DNA from 2 places in the Pontibacillus sp. ALD_SL1 genome. Region 2 is predicted to be linked to the other one. Evidence: predicted binding sites of a transcription regulator. Region 2 holds the regulator's gene; the other holds the start of a gene.
The links. The regulator LexA, encoded in region 2, represses DNA repair genes until DNA is damaged. The targets are predictions, from matches to a motif close to CGAACATATGTTCG.
Positions count from the first base shown of each region.

Region 1: a site for LexA is predicted at 4,198-4,211, ahead of IMZ31_RS09715 (YolD-like family protein). Genes of this name have one in related genera too.

Region 1 covers NZ_CP062974.1:1,936,447-1,946,794, forward strand. Annotated here, with positions in the region: gene IMZ31_RS09705 (SbcC/MukB-like Walker B domain-containing protein) at 1-2,702, opposite strand, end outside; gene IMZ31_RS09710 (exonuclease SbcCD subunit D) at 2,704-3,855, opposite strand; gene IMZ31_RS09715 (YolD-like family protein) at 4,238-4,561, shown strand; gene IMZ31_RS09720 (YjcZ family sporulation protein) at 4,609-4,731, shown strand; gene IMZ31_RS09725 (YozE family protein) at 4,865-5,086, opposite strand; gene tatC (twin-arginine translocase subunit TatC) at 5,193-5,975, opposite strand; gene IMZ31_RS09735 (twin-arginine translocase TatA/TatE family subunit) at 6,066-6,266, opposite strand; gene tatA (twin-arginine translocase TatA/TatE family subunit) at 6,286-6,516, opposite strand; gene IMZ31_RS09745 (dihydrofolate reductase) at 6,918-7,409, opposite strand; gene IMZ31_RS09750 (thymidylate synthase) at 7,435-8,367, opposite strand; gene IMZ31_RS09755 (HD domain-containing protein) at 8,573-9,163, opposite strand; gene IMZ31_RS09760 (DUF72 domain-containing protein) at 9,173-10,027, opposite strand; gene IMZ31_RS09765 (formate--tetrahydrofolate ligase) at 10,149-10,348, opposite strand, start outside.
Region 2 covers NZ_CP062974.1:1,786,640-1,796,987, forward strand. Annotated here, with positions in the region: gene miaA (tRNA (adenosine(37)-N6)-dimethylallyltransferase MiaA) at 1-63, shown strand, start outside; gene hfq (RNA chaperone Hfq) at 103-327, shown strand; gene spoVK (stage V sporulation protein K) at 574-1,458, shown strand; gene hflX (GTPase HflX) at 1,576-2,826, shown strand; gene IMZ31_RS08975 (methionine gamma-lyase family protein) at 2,830-4,074, shown strand; gene IMZ31_RS08980 (C39 family peptidase) at 4,262-5,014, shown strand; gene IMZ31_RS08985 (MerR family transcriptional regulator) at 5,156-5,557, shown strand; gene glnA (type I glutamate--ammonia ligase) at 5,594-6,931, shown strand; gene lexA (transcriptional repressor LexA) at 7,149-7,778, opposite strand; gene IMZ31_RS09000 (YneB family resolvase-like protein) at 8,084-8,734, shown strand; gene IMZ31_RS09005 (DUF896 domain-containing protein) at 8,827-9,060, shown strand; gene tkt (transketolase) at 9,509-10,348, shown strand, end outside.

The DNA of each region.
Region 1 (10,348 bases), 150 kb from region 2:
TGATCTAATCTAATATTAGCTTGAAGGATAATTTCATCCAGGAAGGCTGAAAGAACATAACGTTCAAAAGATAATTTATATGCGTTATCTCCTCTAGCTAATTGAGCTAATTCCCCAACGTAGTAGTACCTTTGTTCTTTCTCCTGTTTATCTTGTAGAAATACTTGAAGCTTTTTATAAATCCTCATTTGCTCATTAATTTGGAGTTGCAGTACTTGCTGTCTCTCTGTAATCCCCTGAAGTTTCTGCTCTAGGGTTCGTACAATGTCATCGTAGTAGGATAAATCGGGTACTTTTTCATTTTCTAATTGTTTTTTTAGAGCTTCATATCCTTCCATAATAGATTGATAGCTTGCGTAAAAATTCTCGATCTCTTTTTGTTTTTGGTCTACAACTTCAGAATCCATTTTAGAATCAATGTAATCATCTATTGACCTGAAGCCCATATCTTCTATGGTCTTCTCAAAAGACTCTCTGGCAATTGCGACATGGCGCCTTGTTTCTTCTAAGAACTGCTTGTGACCTTCAACTTCTGTCTCTAACTTCTGTTTTTGTTCTTTTTCTTGTTGGTACGAATTAGCCAAGTCTTGTAATGCTTTTTGTTGCCTGGAATACTCGTTTTCCATTTTATTTAATTCCTGTTTAAAAGTTTTAACATCTGTGGTTATATCAGATACTTCTTCTTCGATTTGAGAGAGCTTTGTAGAGACCTGCAGCCATCCGTCGCGCTTTGATGAAGATTCTTTTCGTGTATTTTCAAGCGAACTACTCAATTCACTCATTTGTTGACTTATTTGCTCCATCTCACTACGAGCAGCCTCAGACTGCTTAATTTTTCCTGATAGTGTTTCTTTTTCTTTCCTTAAATCTTCGTATTTACTTTGCCAATATTGCATCTGTTCATGGCGATTCTTATCTGAAAGATGATCCTTTTGTAAATCATCCAGAAGCTCTTTAGCCAGTTGATCCGTTATTTGACGTTGTGTTTGGCCTTCAGATTTAATCTTTATATAATGTTCCTGTTCTTCAGTAAGTGTCTTTTCTGCTTCTTCTGCTTGTTTAGTTACTCGATCAATTTCCTCATCCGAGATTGGATTTTGCTTTGTATACGCTTTATCAGGATGTTCCATAGAACCACAAACAGGGCATGCTTCTCCATCATGAAGATGGTTCGCTAAGACAACAGCCTGGTTCTGTTGCTTAGACTGTTCTAGTTGTTTTAGCTTTGATTTTGTGCTTTCTACTTGTTCCTTAGCTCTTCCCAAACGGTTTTTAGCTTGATGATATGTTCGAATCATAGATTGAATTTTTTCTTCTTCTTTTATTAAATGGTGTAATTTATCGATTCTTGCTCCGTACTCTTTTTCCTCACTTTCTAATTCATAGTACTGTTTTGTCAGTCCTTGAGAATTGTAGGTATCTTTAGAAAGTGATTGCCATCTCTCATTCAATTGTTTTAATTGTTCTTCTAGCGCTTTAACAGAAGACTCCACTTCTTCCTTAGACCTTCGTAAATATTCCTCTTCAGTTTGCAGCGATTTAAAACGTTCAACCTTTTCATAATCCTTTTTCTTTTGCTGTATTTTCAATTTTAATGACTCTAATTCTTCTTCTTTAGGAAGAGCTGCTTCATAGTTCTTCTTTGTTTGTTCGAATTTATTTTTTACTTCATTAAGTGCTTTTTCTTTTTGAACAAGTTGCTCCTGCTGTTTCTTCTCTTCTCCTTCTCTTTGGCGAACCTGATCTTCATACGGTTTTACGTGATGTGCTTTTGTGGCAGCATGGACTTCCTCTTCAAGTTTTATAATAGAAGGCTTCTGATTATCCAACTCACTAACTTCTTTCTCTTGCTTTTCTAACTTAAGGAACAATTGATTTAACTGCTTTTTCTCATAAAACGTTTCCTGAGCGCTTGCTAAGGCTTTCCGTTCATTTTCAATCTTTCCTTTATTATCTTGAAGTTGTTGTTGGTCTCTTTCGATATCTTTTTGGAGCTTAGTCATTACATCAGCAGAAGTAGTAAGAGATTGACGTGTTTCTTCGTCCCAATCTAAACGATTGATTTCCTCATCTTCTTTATATTCAATTTCCTGAATAGATTCTTTTAATTCTTTTGACTCCTCTTTCAAACGGTCTGTCATCTGCTCATAAACGTAGGTTTGAAAGATTTTTTGAAGAATTTCTTCTCTCTCTTTACTATTTTCAGATATAAGACGCCTGAACTCTCCTTGCGGAATCATAATCATCTTCCTAAACTGCTCATAATCTAAATGAAGCATGCTTTCAATCGATTCATTCACTTCTTTGATTTTAGATGCTAATAGCTCATGATCCCCTTCTTTAATCCTATAAAGTTCAACTTTAGGCGGCTGCTCTGTGAACCCCTCACCTTTTTCTTTCCTCTTTAATTGGCGAGGTGTTCTCCTAACTTCATAAATGTGTTGCTTTAATTCAAACCTAAACTTCACTTCCGTCTGTTGATCTTCATCAGCAAAGTGGCTACGCAATGTGTCCTGGTCCCGATCACTCCCGCTCGCACGACCATATAAGGCATATACCATGGCATCAAAAATACTCGTCTTCCCTGCTCCTGTAGGTCCTGTAATTAAAAACACCGTCTCGTGTCCTAACTGTGTGAAATCTACAACTTGGCGTTTTGAATAGGGCCCAAAAGCTTCTATGACTAGCTGAATGGCTCGCATATTATTGATTCCTTTCTTCTTCCTGAATTTCATTTATAACCGTAGCAATCGCATCTCTTCTTTCTTCATCCATAAGTGAACCCTTCACTTCTTTATAAAACGACTCAAACAGTTCCATATGAGACATTTGTTTTCTTTCCTGCACATTAGATAACTGTTCTGTGTGCGCCTTCCCAATCAATCCAACACGTTCTAGACTTAAAACATTAGGAAATTTCTTGCGGAGTTTTCCCATAGGGTCAAGTATCTGTCCTTCGTCTAACAATTTAATATGAAGATAATCTTCCATACCTTCTTCATTAACCTCGAGGAGGTCATGTAAATATCCTTCTTTAACCCTCATGTCTCTTTTTGGCTTTAAACTTTCTTGTCTAATAGAGGACACACCTGTCCCGTCTAATTCAACTATTGTTACACCTTTTTTGTGGTTGGCCTCTGAGAAGGAATACTTCAGTATAGAACCGGAGTAACGAATGGTTTCTCTTTTAACCCTTTGTGGTTGGTGGAGGTGCCCAAGTGCTACGTAGGAGAAATCATTAAAAAGCTCTGCGTTTATATATGGCGCCCCTCCTAGCATAGACAACCGCTCCTCAGACTCTGACTCCATTCCTCCAGCTAAGAACGCATGACCTACAAATACGTGACGCTCATCAGTCACTTGGTCTTCCTTGATACGTTTTATAATTGCTTCCATAGCTTGTTGATGTGTTTCTATAGAATCATCGTCAAGCTCTTTCCTTACTTCGCTTGGCTCTATATAAGGAATTAAGTAGAAGTTTACCTGCCCGTATTCATCCGGAATACGAACTGGGGTCCAAGCATCCTCAAGTCTCGCTTGTAAATAAAATTGTTGGCGCTTAAAAAGCTGACTTCCAAAGTTCAATCTGTCAGGACTGTCATGATTCCCTGATATAGCTAAAACAGGGATATTTAAGTCATAGATTAGCGTAATTAGAGTGCGGTTTAGTAAATCTACAGCTTCCTTTGGAGGTACTGCCCGATCATACAAATCTCCAGCAATAATAACCACATCCGGTTGCTCAACTTTCACTAACTCTATAAATTGACCAAGAATATATTCTTGGTCTTCTGTCATATGTAATTGATGGACAAGCTTACCTAAATGCCAGTCCGCGGTATGAATAATTTTCATAGTACTGCCTCCCTTATGAACATCGTACCAAATTCCACATTACAATGCAGACTAACAAAATTATGAAACGTCTATTCTCGATATGAAGGAGGAAATTTCGGATAGACTCTCAGTATATTCTCCTTTAAAAAACTACGCATTTTTTGACGCAAGTAACAATAGCCGTATAAGAATTTCTATTACAAGACATCACCTTTATTTTTCGCTTTGTTATCGTTTCGCCTTTGGCCATGTAAACAATCTCAACGTAGTAAACCTTGTCGTTTCCTTGCTGATTGTTCCATAAGTACCAACCTCCTGACCCAATTATATACGAACACAAGTTCTTTTTCTGTTGTTTTACAAACACTTGTTCGTTATACTGAATATAGAGGTGAAATATATGCTACGAGATCGAGGAACAATGAAGTGGACTTCACTTATGTTGCCAGAACACGTGGAAATGATGAAGAAAATGTGGGAAGAAGACGGTAAGCTACCGCCTCCATCGCTTGAAGAGCAGGCATTAAGTGAACTTAATGATGCCTGTATAGAGGCACACGAAAACCAAGCTGTTGTAAGAATTAAAGTGTATTCAAATGGAGAATTAAAGCAGCTAGAAGGTACAATAACTCACTTAATCCCTCAAGAACAATCGTTACGAATGGTAACTGTCACAGGAAATACTAAGGCTATAGCAATTGGACACATATACAACATCGATTAATCTTCAAATCTCCGCATATGCCCATACAAACTCCTCCTTAGATCCATATAGTAATATTATCTAGAATTAAAGGAGGCGCTCACATGAGCTATGGTTACGGGAATAACTTCGTATTAATTGTGGTCCTTTTTATTTTGCTTATTATTGTTGGTGCAACATTCGTTTGTTAATAAAACAAAGCGCTAGCCTCACCGCTTAAATAAGCTATACACAACACAAGTCAGCTATTTTATCATTTTCAAACAAAAAACCGCCATTTTGGCGGTTTTTTCATGAGTATTACTGTTATATTCAAAACATTTCTTACATTACTTCTTCCATTTGGTATTGCTCCCATAATTCATCGAAAATGCTTAAAGCAGATGAGAATGGTATATTCCACTCTAAATATCGACTAATTTCATCGTAAGAGTATGACTGTTTCGGGAAATTTGAGTCTTCAAACATCCAGTCTGCTAACCGACTCTTGTCATCTGGTACTAATTTACCGCGAAATGTCATCATAAAATGATAAAAAGATCGCATTCTTTCCCCCCTTGCTCTATATTGCTTTTTACTTTTGTAACACGTAGTCCGCTAAAAAGCAATCATACTGAAAAAAGATACCCTATAATGGGTATCTTTTCAAACGTTATGAATCTGTTGAGATGTCTTCCATTCTTCTCGCTTGTTTTCGGGCCACTATACTTGAAAGAATAATGGATACTTCATAGAGGATAATCAGTGGGATTGCCACTACAATCTGCAGAATAAAGTCTGGCGGCGATATGATTGTTCCAATAATAATAAGTACGAAGTAAGCATATTTTCTAATCTTTCGAAGCAATCCAGGTTCTACAATACCGAGGCTCGTTAAAAACATAACAATAATAGGAATTTCAAAGAAAACGGCAAATGGTAACGTAATTCTTAGCAGAAAACTGAAATATTTATCAGCAGTAAACATCATTGTAAACATGTCTTCCCCTAAAGCAACCAGGAAATCGAAAATCAGGGGTTGAATAAGGAAATACCCAAATGATAATCCACCAATAAACAACAGAAAAATAGCTGGTATATAGGACAGTGACAGTTTTTGTTCTTTAGGTGTAAGTGCAGGCTTAATAAATAGCCACACTTGGAGACAAAGGATTGGAAGTGTCCCTGCAACTGCAATGATACTTGCTAAAGTTATATATACCCAAAGCACATCAAACGGGCCCAATACCGTTAATTTTGTAATCTCATTCCCTAACTCTTTCGAACGTTCCTGGAATCCTTGCATAAAGAATTGGAAGATTTCTTCAATAAAAATAAACCCGCCAATAAAAAAGAGAATAAAAACGCTTATCGTTATAATTAATCGCTTCCGAAGTTCCCCTAAGTGCTCCGTTACATTCATTTCTTTATCTATACTATTATGATCTTGTTCCATTGTTGCACCTCCAGATGGGAGCGACGCTGTCCTTTTTCATGAAAGAAGATGCAAGAGCGTATGCCTCTTACATCTCCACATTTAATTACTTTACGCATTTTTGTCTTGGTTTTGATCAATCTTCTTGGAATCTTCAGAGTCCGTGCTAGTAAGATCCGAAGTAGCTTTCTTAAACTCCCGAAGTGAACTCCCCACTGCTTTACCTACTTCTGGAAGTTTAGAAGGCCCAAACACCACAAGAGCAATCACTAGAATAAGTATTAATCCGGGTACACCAATTTGTCCTAACATAAATCACCACTCCATGTTCTTATTGTTGTTGAGTGTTAGGGGATGCTTGATCTTGGTTAGAAGAAGTCCCTTTTGATTCAATTACTGTATTGTCATCTTCTTCGCTCGTTAATTCCCGGGCAGATTTCTTAAATTCCTTTAACGTTTGACCAGTAGCTTTCCCAATTTCAGGCAACTTTTTTGGTCCAAATATAATCAGTGTAATTGCAAGGATTAGAATTAACCCCGGAATGCCAATTGTCGATAGCATAACTTCACCGTCCCTTGTCCAAATGGCAGTTATTATGCTGCACATTTTTTCTATTTGGGTCTATTACATTGAGTTTCTCACAAAAACAGAGACTCTAAACAGACCCACCACAAAAATATTCAAATACCTAAGGGAAAAATATGTCTTTCGTCTTCGATTGTAAGCCTTTTTATTTGTTTTGTCTATGTTTCGTCTTTAATTATAAAAACTTGTTAATGTGGTAATTTTATTTCTTGTACAAAAACATTTATCCAAAATTATAATAAAGCATTAGCTGGCATTTAAATAAATTTTTTTAGTGAAACATAAGGAAATCAAACAACGTACGCGTTACCAACAATGCCCTAACGACAACCATTCCAAAAACTCATGCAGAAGTGCTGCATGAGTTTTATTGAAACTTATTGTTTACGATCATATTGACAAAAGTAGTATTCATATGGATTTTTTTCGTCTTGAACTCCCCGCTCTTTCTTCGTCAAAATCCACTCATCTTCATTAAATTCGGGGAAATAAGTATCTCCCTGAAAATCCTCTTCAATCCAAGTAATATACATTCGATCCGCTTCATTGATCGTTTGCTCAAAGATATGACTGCCACCGATAATAAGGTATTCTGTATTCGGGTCTTCTTTCTCCCATTCAAAGATAGGATCTAGACTGTGAATGACATCGCACCCATCTTCCTGAAAGTTAGAGTCTCGAGTCAACACAACATTCTTGCGATTCGGCAAAGGTCCATTCATGGATTCAAATGTTTTCCTGCCCATTATAATCGTCTTCCCTGTCGAAACCGATTTGAAAAATTTCAAATCATTAGGCAGACGCCATGGTAAATCATTATCTTTCCCTATAAGGCGATTTCGGTCCATCGCCACTAAAAATGAAATCATATTTAGTCATCCTCCTTATTGGAATCTACACAGCAACTGGTGCTTTAATACGAGGGTGAGGGTCATATCCATTTAGCTCAATATCATCGCTTTCTACTTCAAATACAGACTTCCCGTCCATGTTAATTGAAATGGATGGCAGAGGCTTTATTTCCCGAGCAATCTGCGTTTTAATTTGATCTACATGATTCGTGTAAATGTGGGCATCTCCTAGTGTGTGAATAAACTCGCCTACCTCTAGACCACATTCTTCTGCAATTAAATGGGTAAGTAGTGCATAACTTGCAATGTTAAACGGAACCCCCAAGAATACATCTCCACTACGCTGGTATAACTGACAACTTAACTTACCGTTAACAACGTAAAATTGAAATAATATGTGACATGGCGGTAATGCTGCTCTATCTGGAGCAATATCCTCAGGATTCCAAGCTGATACAATTAGACGTCTTGAGTCTGGCTTAGTCTTGATATCGTAAATAACTTGTTGAATCTGATCGATCCATTCACCTTGAGAAGACTCCCAATTACGCCATTGCTTTCCATACACATTTCCTAAATCTCCATATGTATGAGCGAATGACTCATCTGTTAATATGCGTTCTTTAAATTTATCCATTTGTTCCTTATATTGTTCATTGAACACTTCGTCCTGTTGACTACGAATTCCAAAGTTCGTCATGTCAGGGCCATTATAGTCAGAACTTTCGATCCATCTCTTAAAAGGCCATTCGTTCCAAATATTGTTATTGTGTTGCAAAAGGTAACGAATGTTGGTGTCCCCTTTTAAAAACCACAAGAGCTCACTTTTAATAAGACGGAATGGTACTTTTTTTGTAGTTAAGAGCGGAAAGCCTTTTGATAAATCAAATCTCATTTGGTAGCCGAACGTAGAAAGCGTGCCTGTACCGGTACGATCTCCTTTACGCTCTCCATGATCCATTATGTATCGACACATATCTAAATACGTTTTTTCACTTGATTGCACAATCGTCACCTCATTCTTTTACTAACTAGTCCGAGACATTATATCACATATCAGGTCCGTGTAAGATGTCTGATCTTATTGATAAAACAAAATTTCTTACCCGAGAAATTTTCTATCTTCGCTTAGGCGTTTTCCAGAATTAGACATTCAGATTTTTAGGTTGCACTTACACTCGTTACATCCATTCCTCATAAAACTGATGGAGGTATGTTTCAAGGAAGTCATGTCTCTTTTGACCGATTTTCACCGCTGAGGGAGTGTTGAGAAGACCTTTGATTTTAAGCAGCTTATCATAAAAGTGGCGTATTGTCGTTTCCTCAAAAGCTTCACTATGTAAAGCTTGGCCTCTAGCTCCACCAAATGAGAAAGCACGAGCAATACCAATAGCTCCAATAGCATCTAACCGATCAGCGTCTTGAACAACTTTCCCCTCTATGTTCAGAGGAATACGATGGCCTGTTTTAAAAGAAACTGCTTCCATTGCTACTAAAATCCGCTCCTGTTCTCCTGGGGGAATTTTACAAGACTCAAATAAGTCCATAACTTCTTGCTTAGCTTCTGTCAAATTGTCTGTCAGTTTGGGATCTAGTATATCATGAAGCCAGCCTGCTGTTTCTGAAATAAAAGGATCGGCTCCTTCTAGAACAGCCAACCGCTTAGCCATTTTGGCTACCCTTTTCATATGATAAAAGTCATGTCCAGTAGAGTCATGCCTGAAGCGATTGTATATAAAGCTTGATACTTTCTCCAACACTTCATCCTCCATAAGTTCCTCCTAGTCTTGGAATAAATCCATTTGTCTTGGGTTTAACTGTTCATACTCAACCTGGCATAAGTCGATAAATTGTTTAGCATTATCCGCGGCGTCGCCCCCGGAGTTATTGTTGAACAATACAGTTACATGATCAGATTGTTGAAGTAAACTCTCAACATTTTCCTTCCACTCTTGAAGTTCCTCATCATTGTATCGGTACAAAAAGCGTACCTCTCTCCAATCTTCGCGGCCATTTTTGTTCCAACCATGCACGTTGCGGCCATGGAGTCTGACGAGTGTTTCTTTTGAGTTTGTAGCTTGAAGAACCGTTGGCGCAGAGCCCTCTCCAGCTTGAGGTTCATCAACTACTCCGTGAATCCAGTTTCCTTTCTCCATAAAAGATAGAGTTTGTTCTCTATACTCACTTGAGTACCAAGATTGGTTACGAAATTCTAAAGCAAGTGGTAAGTCACCCATTAATTCACGAATGACTCTTATTTTTTGAACATTTTCCTTTGATACAGAAAACCAAGGTGGAAATTGAAATAAAATAAAACGAAGCTTACATGAATCAATTAATGGTTGGATCGACTCTATATAAGCATCAAACATATCTCGAACTTCTTCTGAGGACATTTTTTCTCTTTGATGTCCAGTCATTTTACTAAAAGCTTTAACAACGAACGTAAAACCTTCTGGTGTTTCCTTAACCCATTTCTCATAGTTTCGTTTAGGTTGGATTGCATAGAATGCACTATCAATTTCCACAACAGGAAAATGAGAAGCATATATCGCTAATTTATCCTGACTTTTCGTACCCGCAGGATATAGCTGGTCATGATCGCCCCAACCAGTTACGCCTATTGATACATTCACAAGTACCATCCTCCCCTCTGTCTTCATCTCTATATTACGAAGGAATAAATTTAACTGTAAAGCAAAAGAGATTGCTCCTTCCTAAAGAGCAACCTCTTATATTTGTTGGTTGTCAGCAATTTTAGAATAAACCGACAGCTTTCCCCGATGAGTCTATGTCCATTTGAAGTGCAGCTGGCTCTTTTGGTAATCCTGGCATTGTCATTACATCACCTGTCAAAGCAACGATAAACCCAGCTCCAATTGAGGGACTAAATTCTCTGATCGTAATAGTGAAGTCAGATGGTCTACCTCTTAGAGAGGGATCATCAGATAGTGAGT
Region 2 (10,348 bases):
ACAGCGGCAGAAAAGTTTGAAGAAATTTTAAGCGATTTAGCAGGAAAGCTGAATCAAATATAGAATTATAGTAAGCACAGATAGAAAAGAGGAGGAAGATTCATGGCTCAAACAGTGAATATCCAAGATCAATTTTTAAATACTCTACGTAAGGAACATGTTCAAGTAACAGTATTTTTGCTTAACGGTTTCCAACTTCGCGGAGTCGTTAAAGCTTTCGATAATTTCACCGTAATGTTAGAAACAGACGGAAAGCAACAATTAATCTTTAAGCATGCGATCTCTACATTTGCTCCATCTAAGACCATCACGCTAGATAAAGAATAAGCTGAAAGCGGACTCTGTTATGGGGTCCGTTTTTTCTTATTTTTTCGTGATTCCTTTTACATATGAATCGGTATGTTAAGTTCCTTTTGCAATGCCTGAATGGTGAAATCTTGTTCTTTATTCAGTAGTTAAAAAATATAGGCATTTGTCACACCCCTCCTTATGATTGCGTATACTGACAGTGAATAAGGGGTGATCCTATTGGATACGCAAGTGACCTATAAAAAGAATGGTCAAATCAATATTATGTTTCATGATAGGGAACATCAAGCGGTCGAACATAGAGAAATTGCGGCAACTTCTTATGCAACGAATCCTTTTCAACGTATAGATACACAATTTGAAGAATTTATCGGACTCGACCATTTAAAATCCACGGTTAAAGAAATTTATGCTAGTATTTATGTGAATCAGAAGCGAGAGGAAGCAGGCCTTAAGCCTTCTAAGCAGGTGCTTCATATGTTATTTAAAGGAAATCCAGGTACAGGTAAAACGACAGTGGCGCGAAAAATATCTGAACTTTTTCATGAGATGAATGTTCTCTCTAAAGGTCATTTTATTGAAGCTGAACGTGCGGATCTTGTCGGAGAGTACATTGGACATACGGCTCAGAAGACAAGGGAACTTGTAAAAAAGGCGATGGGTGGAGTTTTATTTATAGATGAAGCTTATTCATTGGCTCGAGGCGGGGAGAAAGATTTCGGTAAAGAAGCCATCGATACATTAGTGAAACATATGGAAGACCATCATAACGATTTTATTCTGATTCTAGCGGGTTACCCTGATGAAATGGATCGGTTTTTGCGCTTAAATCCAGGATTGCAGTCAAGGTTTCCGATTATATTAGATTTTAAAGATTATTCTATTGATGAGCTCATGACGATTGCTAAGCAAATGGCTGCTGAACGAGAATACGAATTCTCAAAAGACGCAGAATGGAAGCTTAAAGATCACTTAATCCGAATGCAACAACAACGAGGGGGCGGCTTCTCGAATGGGCGTTATATTCGAAACGTTATTGAACAGTCTATACGCAAACAAGCGATGCGAATCATGAAGCAAAATCGCTTTTCCGCATCAGAACTTATGCAAATAACAGGTCAAGATTTAATTTTTCAAACGAAAACCTAAGTATGCTCCTCGATAGAGAGGGGCTCCTTTTTGTTTATCAGAATAATGTTCTCATTTCGCTTTAAAAAAGGTCTGTGTTATGATAGGAGCACGATTAGAAAGTTGAGGGATGTTGTCATGGAACAAGCAGTCATAGTAGCTTGCCAATTACCAAATACAGACGAAGAGCGCTTCCACTCTTCTATTGAAGAATTACAATCTTTAACAGAAACCGCTCATGGTCAAGTACATAAAATTTTCGTTCAAAAGCGAAACAAAATACACCCTGCCCTTTATATAGGGGAAGGAAAATTACAAGAGATAAAAGAGTATTTAGAAACGAATGACATAGGACTTGTTATTTTCAATGATGAGTTATCACCAGGTCAAATGAGTAAATTGGCAGATTATCTGGATGTAGGTATCATCGATCGAACCCAGCTTATCCTTGATATATTTGCAAGAAGAGCGAATACAAAGGAAGGTAAGCTACAAGTTGAGCTTGCTCAACTTCAGTACATGCTACCCCGTATTTATGGACAGGGGAAGAATATGTCGAGGCTCGGTGGTGGTATTGGAACACGTGGTCCTGGTGAGACAAAGCTTGAAACGGATCGCCGACACATCAGGCGCCGTATAGATGATATTAAACTGCGTTTATCACAAGTAGTAAGCCAACGTAATCAATACCGAAAGCGCCGTAAAGAAAATCGCGCTTTTCAGATAGCGGTCGTCGGATACACAAATGCGGGTAAGTCTACTCTTTTCAATCGTCTGACCAACAGTGAATCCTTTGAAGAAAATCAATTATTTGCAACTCTCGACCCACTTACACGTCAGATCCAGTTGCCTTCGGGGTTCAGGTCACTCTTATCTGATACAGTAGGGTTTATTCAAGATTTGCCAACAACGTTAATAGCAGCTTTTCGTTCAACGTTAGAAGAAGTAACAGAAGCAGATTTTATTTTGCATATGGTCGATGCCTCCCATCCTGATCACATTCAACATGAGAAAACCGTTCATCAGCTTTTAACAGATTTAGGAGCGGATCATTTACCGATGTTAACGGTATACAATAAACGTGATCTTTTGGATGCGAATTTCTTCCCTGCAACAATGCCTGCAGTAACGATTAGTGCACATGATCCAATTGACTTAAAGCGTCTTTTAGATAAAATCGAAGAGGTCATTATAGAAGAGTGGGAACCGTTCCAAATTTATATTCATGCTTCTGAGAGTGACTTTCTTCATCGTGTTGAGTCAAATTCAATAGTGAAAGAACGTGATTTTCTTGAAGACGATGAAAAATACTTTTTGAAGGGGTGGATAGACACAGAGCATCCACTTTACCATCAACTAAAGAACAACCGCAGAGGGGAAAAAGAATAGAACATGGAAAAACTTGATTTAGAACAATTAGCATTAGAAGCAGAACTTGATAGTAAGGATATTCACGATTCAATCAATAGACTTGTCGAGCATAATCAAGAACGGGTTTTATCAGCGTTTAGAGACCAGCAGGTAAGTGATTCCCACTTTAACCCAACTACTGGGTATGGATACGATGATATGGGACGAGATAAATTAGAACAGGTTTACGCAGACGTTTTTGGGGGAGAAGACGCTCTTGTACGCCCTCAAATTGTTTCAGGAACACATGCCATTACCATTTCGTTATTTGGCTTGTTAAGACCAAATGATGAACTTTTATATATAACCGGAGCTCCATATGACACATTAGAAGAAATCGTCGGAGTGAGAGGTTCAGGCAATGGATCTCTGAAAGATTTTCATATTGGCTATCAACATATCGATCTTCTAGAGAGTGGAACAGTTGATTTCCAAGAAGTCCAAAAATCAATAACTCCTCAAACAAAAGTGGTTGGAATTCAGCGTTCAAAGGGATACGCAGACCGACCTTCATTTACAATAGCTGAAATAAAAGAGATGATTGAGTTTGTAAAAGAGATTAACCCTGAAATAATCGTTTTTGTCGACAACTGTTACGGAGAATTTGCAGAAGAACAAGAACCGATTCACGTTGGAGCGGACCTTATAGCGGGATCTCTAATTAAAAATCCTGGCGGTGGATTAGCAAGAACAGGTGGTTATATTGCAGGCAAGGCATACCTAGTCGAGCAATGTGCTAACCGATTGACTGCACCAGGTTTAGGTAAAGAAACAGGGGCTACCCTTCACAGTTTGCAGGAAATGTATCAAGGGCTTTTTTTAGCACCTCACGTCGTAGGTGAAGCAATGAAGGGGGCTGTCTTTACATCGCGATTTTTAGAGAAGCTCGGGTTTATAACAACACCCCATTATAAGGCTAAGCGCACTGACCTAATACAATCAGTTACTTTCAATACAGCCGAACAAATGGTTGCATTCTGTCAAGAGATTCAAAAAGCATCACCCATTAACTCACACGTGACACCATATCCAAGTTACATGCCTGGATATGAACATGATGTCATTATGGCAGCGGGGACGTTTGTACAGGGAGCCAGTCTTGAATTAACTGCAGATGGTCCTATACGTCCGCCATATACAGCTTTTGTGCAGGGTGGTTTAACTTATGCGCACGTGAAGATTGCAATTAAGATGGCAGTAATACGATTATTAAAAATACCAGAATAGTAAAACAACCTAACATTCATTAAAATTAGCCCCTGTTATTTTTAAAGGGGCTATAATTATGAGTAATTTAGCGCATAAGGGAGTACGTATGAATAATATAAGGCTATTTATCCCAGTAATTTTAGCATTTACTTTCAACACCTCATTTTCCTCTATAGACGAACCAACAACTAATATAGTAAGAGAAATGGAGTCAAATTCCGTTAGTTTCGAGACTCTAGATCCTTTGTTTCTAACAGGGGAGATAAGCTATGTATCTAGTAAACTGCTATCACAAAAGCTACGTTGGAATGTCACAGACTATGATTTATACGCAACAGTTCAAGGTGAAGAGGAGTACATATCTTTAAAAGGTGAATCATTTAAAAACCCTCTGAATGTCCCCTTACTAAACCAAATGGATAAACCGAGACTATACAACGGGTGTGAGGTAACAAGTTTAGCGATGGTATTAAATTATCATAATGTTGATGTAACAAAGAATGAGCTTGCAAACCAAATTGATCGAGTACCCCTTACTTACTCGAATGGATTAAAGGGCAATCCAAATGAAGGTTTTGTAGGAGATATGGAAAATGGACCTGGTTTATCGGTCTACCATGGCCCTATTTATGAACTTGCAAAGTCATATGTGGGAGAGCGAGCCGTGGATTTAACAGGGAGTGATCCTGAGGCATTATACAAATATGTAAAGGTTGGAAAGCCAATATGGGTCATCACCACAGCAAATTTTGCTCCTACTAACGACTTCAAAACATGGAATACACCACATGGTAAGGTTGATGTAAGCTTTAGTGTTCATAGTGTTGTTGTTACAGGATACTCAGAAGAGTATATCTTTATTAATAATCCATATGGAGAAAAAAATCAAAAGGTAGATCGACACGTATTTGAAGAAGCGTTTAAGCAAATGGGGAGTCAGGCTATAGTGATAAAGTAAAAAGCCCGTAATGTGTATGGGCTTTCATTGGCGCCATAAAGGCTTTTGGTAATATGTAAAAAAAGCTAACATGTATTGACAGAATTTGAATCATTACATACAATGAAGATACATAAACGTTACGATAAGGAGGGCTAAATCATGAATGATGAACTACGAAGATCGATGCCTCTATTCCCAATAGGGATTGTAAAATCGCTTACAGACCTTTCTGCAAGGCAGATTCGGTACTATGAAGAACATGATTTGATTCATCCTGTTCGCTCTGATGGAAATCGACGTTTATTTTCGTTCAATGATGTAGATCGTTTATTAGAAATTAAATCTCTAATTGAAAAAGGGGTTAACCTTGCGGGTATTAAGCAAGTGTTGTCAATGCAACCTCAACAACAAAATGAATACTCAGAGAAAGAGATTCAGGAAGTACGAGAAGAGTTATCTGAGAAAGAGTTGCGAAAGATGCTAAAAAACGAACTGTTTCAAGCAAACAGGTTCGGCAAATCCTCGTTGCGTCAGGGAGAATTATCACGATTCTTCCATTAATATAAACTTATGTATACTGGGAGGAGAAAGTCGCTTATGGCAGCTAAATTGACGAGAGATCAGATCCTTGAGAAGATTCAAGAAGAGAATGTTAAGTTTATTCGATTACAATTCACAGACCTACTAGGAACGATTAAAAACGTAGAAATTCCATACAGTCAGCTTGATAAAGCACTAGACAACCAAATGATGTTTGATGGGTCTTCCATTGAAGGATTTGTACGTATTGAAGAATCAGACATGCTTTTGTACCCTGATCTTGATACGTTTGTAGTTTTTCCATGGACATCTGAAAAAGGGAAGGTAGCTCGCTTTATATGTGATATCTACAATCCAGATGGCACTCCATTTGAAGGTTGTCCACGCTATAACTTGAAGCGTAACTTAAAGAAAATGGAAGAGCTTGGTTTCTCGGCCTTTAACTTAGGTACAGAACCTGAATTCTTCTTATTTAAGTTAGATGATAAGGGCGAACCTACAATGGAGCTAAATGACCGAGGTGGTTACTTTGATTTAGCTCCAACTGACCTAGGAGAGAATTGCCGTCGTGACATTGTACTAGAATTAGAAGAGATGGGCTTTGAAATTGAAGCATCTCATCACGAGGTAGCTCCTGGCCAACACGAGATTGATTTCAAATATGCAGATGCTCTAAAACATTGCGATGACATTCAAACATTCAAACTGGTAGTAAAAACGATTGCTCGTAAACATGGTTTACACGCGACGTTTATGCCTAAGCCGCTTTTCGGTGTTAATGGTTCAGGAATGCACTGTAATATGTCCTTGTTTAAAGATGGAGGTAATTCCTTCTTCGACGAAAAAGGCGATCAGCAATTAAGTGCGACAGCTTATCAGTTTATCGCTGGTATTGTGAAGCATGCAACGAATTTTACAGCGGTTACGAACCCAACGGTCAACTCTTATAAGCGTTTAGTACCTGGGTATGAAGCACCTTGTTATGTAGCATGGTCCGGTCAGAACCGTAGCCCCCTAATTCGTATCCCTGCTTCTCGTGGGATTAGTACGCGTATTGAGGTGCGTAGTGTAGACCCTTCTGCTAACCCGTATTTAGCTATGGCTGTTCTATTAGCTGCTGGACTTGATGGTGTAGAAAACGGATTGAAAGCTCCAACTCCAGTAGATCGCAACATTTACGTTATGGATAAAGAAGAGCGCGTCAAACACGGGGTTCAAGACCTTCCAGCAACGCTTTCTGATGCATTAGAACTACTTAAAAAAGACGAAACAATGGTTAAAGCCCTAGGCGAACATCTATTTGAACATTTCATTGAAGCGAAAGAAATTGAATGGGATATGTTCCGTACGCAGGTTCACCCATGGGAGCGCGAACAGTATTTATCAACTTACTAAGATTGAAAACCCTCGATGCCATTGGTGTTGAGGGTTTTTATGTGTGCATTATTTTAATTAGTGATGGTAATCAGGTTTCTATGTTTACTAGAAGTTGGACGTTAACATATTACAAAACAAATAAACTTTTGCTCATAAAAAAGCATCGAATTATACTTCGATGCTTTTTATAATTATGATTTTAAAGTGAGGTTGGAGAGAGCAATCATAATTAATATTAGTGGATATGGCGATACAACCCTACTACTTTACCAAGTATACTTACATTTTGCACAATGATCGGGTCCATCGTTGCATTTTCTGGCTGTAGTCGAATATGGGTCGACTCTTTGAAGAAACGCTTAACGGTTGCCTCGTCATCTTCTGTCATAGCGACTACGATATCTCCGTTTTGAGCGGTTTGCTGGCGGCGAACAATAACCATATCTCCGTCTAAGATCCCTGCCTCAATCATACTTTCTCCTTGAACAACCAAAACAAATATATCGTCATCTTGAGCTGCAAGTGTATCTGGAAGAGGTACATACTCCTCAATATTCTCAATAGCTGTAATAGGCATACCTGCTGTTACTTTACCAATGACAGGAGCATAAGTTGCTTCTCCTTTAGGGATAGTTGTTATTGACTCCTCCTCTAATTCTAGCACTTCAATTGCTCTAGGTTTAGTAGGGTCTCTACGAATGTATCCTTTTTTCTCTAACCTGGATAAATGCCCGTGTACCGTTGAACTAGAGGCAAGCCCTACAGCTTCTCCTATTTCTCTTACGGATGGTGGGTACCCTTTCTCTAGTACACGGTTTTTTATGAAATCTAAAATTGCTTCCTGCCTTTTTGATAGTTTCGTCATATTTTCTACACCTCGTACATATCATTTATTACCGTCATTATACCATGGTAGGAAAGGTTATACAAACATTCGTTCGTAAAAAGAGTTGACAAGAACGGATGTTCGTATATAATATGAACTAGACACGAACAAAAGTTCTTATTTTTCTGGAGGCGATCAATATGTTTCAAAATCTATCAAAACTAGACGTAGTGTATTTCTTGCTATTTGCAGGCAGTTTAGCCTTTATGTATATTGGATTGCTTTCAAGTTAATCTTTACGGAATGAGGCATATCCTTATATGATAGAGAAAAAAGGAGATTATATGAAAGCTATCATCTATTGTCGCGTCAGCACAGAAAAAGAAGCACAAGTCTCATCATTAAAACGTCAACGAATTGAACTAGAAGAACTAGCGGCTGAACACCAATTTGAAATTTATAAAATTATAGAAGAACAGGCAAGTGGATATGAAATTGAAAGAGACGGCATCCTAGAAGTATTAGAATTACTTTCTAACAACGAAGCGGATTTATTACTCATTCAAGATGAAACAAGGCTTGGTCGGGGGAATACGAAAATTGCCTTGTTTCATCAACTGACAAAACTCGGAGTACCTGTTTATTCTGTTTCTCATCAAGGAGAGCTCACTTTGTCAGAATCAGATTCAATGGTGTTGCAAATTGTGGGGATTGTAGAAGAGTATCAGAGGAAAATACATAATATAAAGATCAAGCGGGGTATGAAGCGCGCTGTAGAAAATGGTTATAATCCAGCTCAAAATCTCTCTAACCAGCATTTAGCACAGGGACGAGAAAGAAAGGAATTCCCAATTGAAGAGGCTGTTCGATTACGTCAAAACAATTTGACGTTCGATGAAATAGCAGCGACTCTGAGAGGGATGGGGTTTAATGTATCCAAAGCAACCGTCCATAGAAGGTACAAAGAATTCGTTTCACTTGAAAACAACGCCTAAACGCGTTACGATATAAGAAGTAGAAAGGCAAGCATCCTAATTTGGACCCTTGCCTTTTTTACTTGGAGTTTAACAAGTAAAGGAGCATGTAAATGATTTCTCAAGATAAATTAAATCGAATTAACGAGCTATCTCATAAATCGAAACAACAAGGTCTTTCCATGACTGAACAAAAAGAACAACAAAAACTACGCCAAGAATATCTAAAAAACTTTCGTAATTCTTTCAAGAGCCAGTTAAAAGGTATGAAAGTTGTTGATCCTGAAGGAAATGACGTAACACCAGAGAAATTAAAAGAAGAACAAGCACGAAATAAAAAGCATTAATCCAAACACACGAATATCCTTCGTGTGTTTTTTTGTTTCCCTTTGTTAAAGGTTAAAGATGTTATTTTTTGTAAAAGGTTTATTCAAGGATAAGGCACTAAGCTTGAAGACTTGAAGCTGAGAGAATGTTTCCATTAGCTTTAGTTCAGTGTGGGGTGGGCTCTGAAGTCGAGTTTTCTTCGAACGATCCCAAACACTCATAAACGCAACGGCCCGAGCCTTTCAACAAAGTCTTTATTCTACTGTGCAAGAAAGAAGTGGCTGAGGGGGAATTCCAAATCATAAAACCGTTCTATGCATAAGAAAGGCTTTATACTCACAATTTAAACTAGTCAAGAAAAAGAATTTTCGACTCTTTTTTCTTGGAATGCTTGTCACTTAAACGATTTCATTATAGTATTTAGACTGTACATAGTTCGCGTAATGCGAAATTGAAAGGGGCAAATTCATGACACATCAAACAGAACAACAATCTATTAATACGATCCGCACACTTTCTATTGATGCGGTAGAAAAAGCTAATTCAGGTCACCCAGGTATGCCAATGGGTGCTGCTCCAATGGCTTATACACTTTGGACTGATTTCATGCAGCATAATCCAAAAAACTCTAACTGGTTCAATCGTGACCGCTTTGTTTTATCAGCAGGTCATGGTTCCATGCTTCTATATAGCTTACTTCATTTATCTGGTTATAACGTAACGATTGATGATCTTAAAAACTTCCGTCAATGGGGATCAAAAACTCCAGGTCACCCAGAATATGGCCATACAGACGGTGTTGAAGCTACAACAGGGCCACTAGGACAAGGTGTAGCAATGGCTGTAGGAATGGCTATGGCTGAATCTCATCTAAGTGCAAAATACAATAAAGATAACTTTGAAGTAGTTGATCATTATACGTACTCTATTTGTGGTGATGGAGACTTAATGGAAGGTGTTTCTCAGGAAGCAGCTTCACTAGCAGGCCACTTAGGACTAGGAAAACTTGTTGTACTTTATGACTCCAACGATATTTCATTAGATGGTGACTTACACCGTTCATTCTCAGAGTCTGTAGAAGATCGTTTCAAAGCTTATGGCTGGCAAGTTATTCGCGTTGAAGATGGCAATGACACTGCGGCACTTCGCAAATCTATTGAAGAAGCAAAAGCTAATACAGATCAACCGACTCTAATTGAAGTGAAAACTGTAATTGGATATGGTTCTCCTAATAAATCAGGAAAATCTGCTTCTCACGGTGCTCCACTAGGAGAAGAAGAAGCGAATCTGACTAAGGAACATTACAAG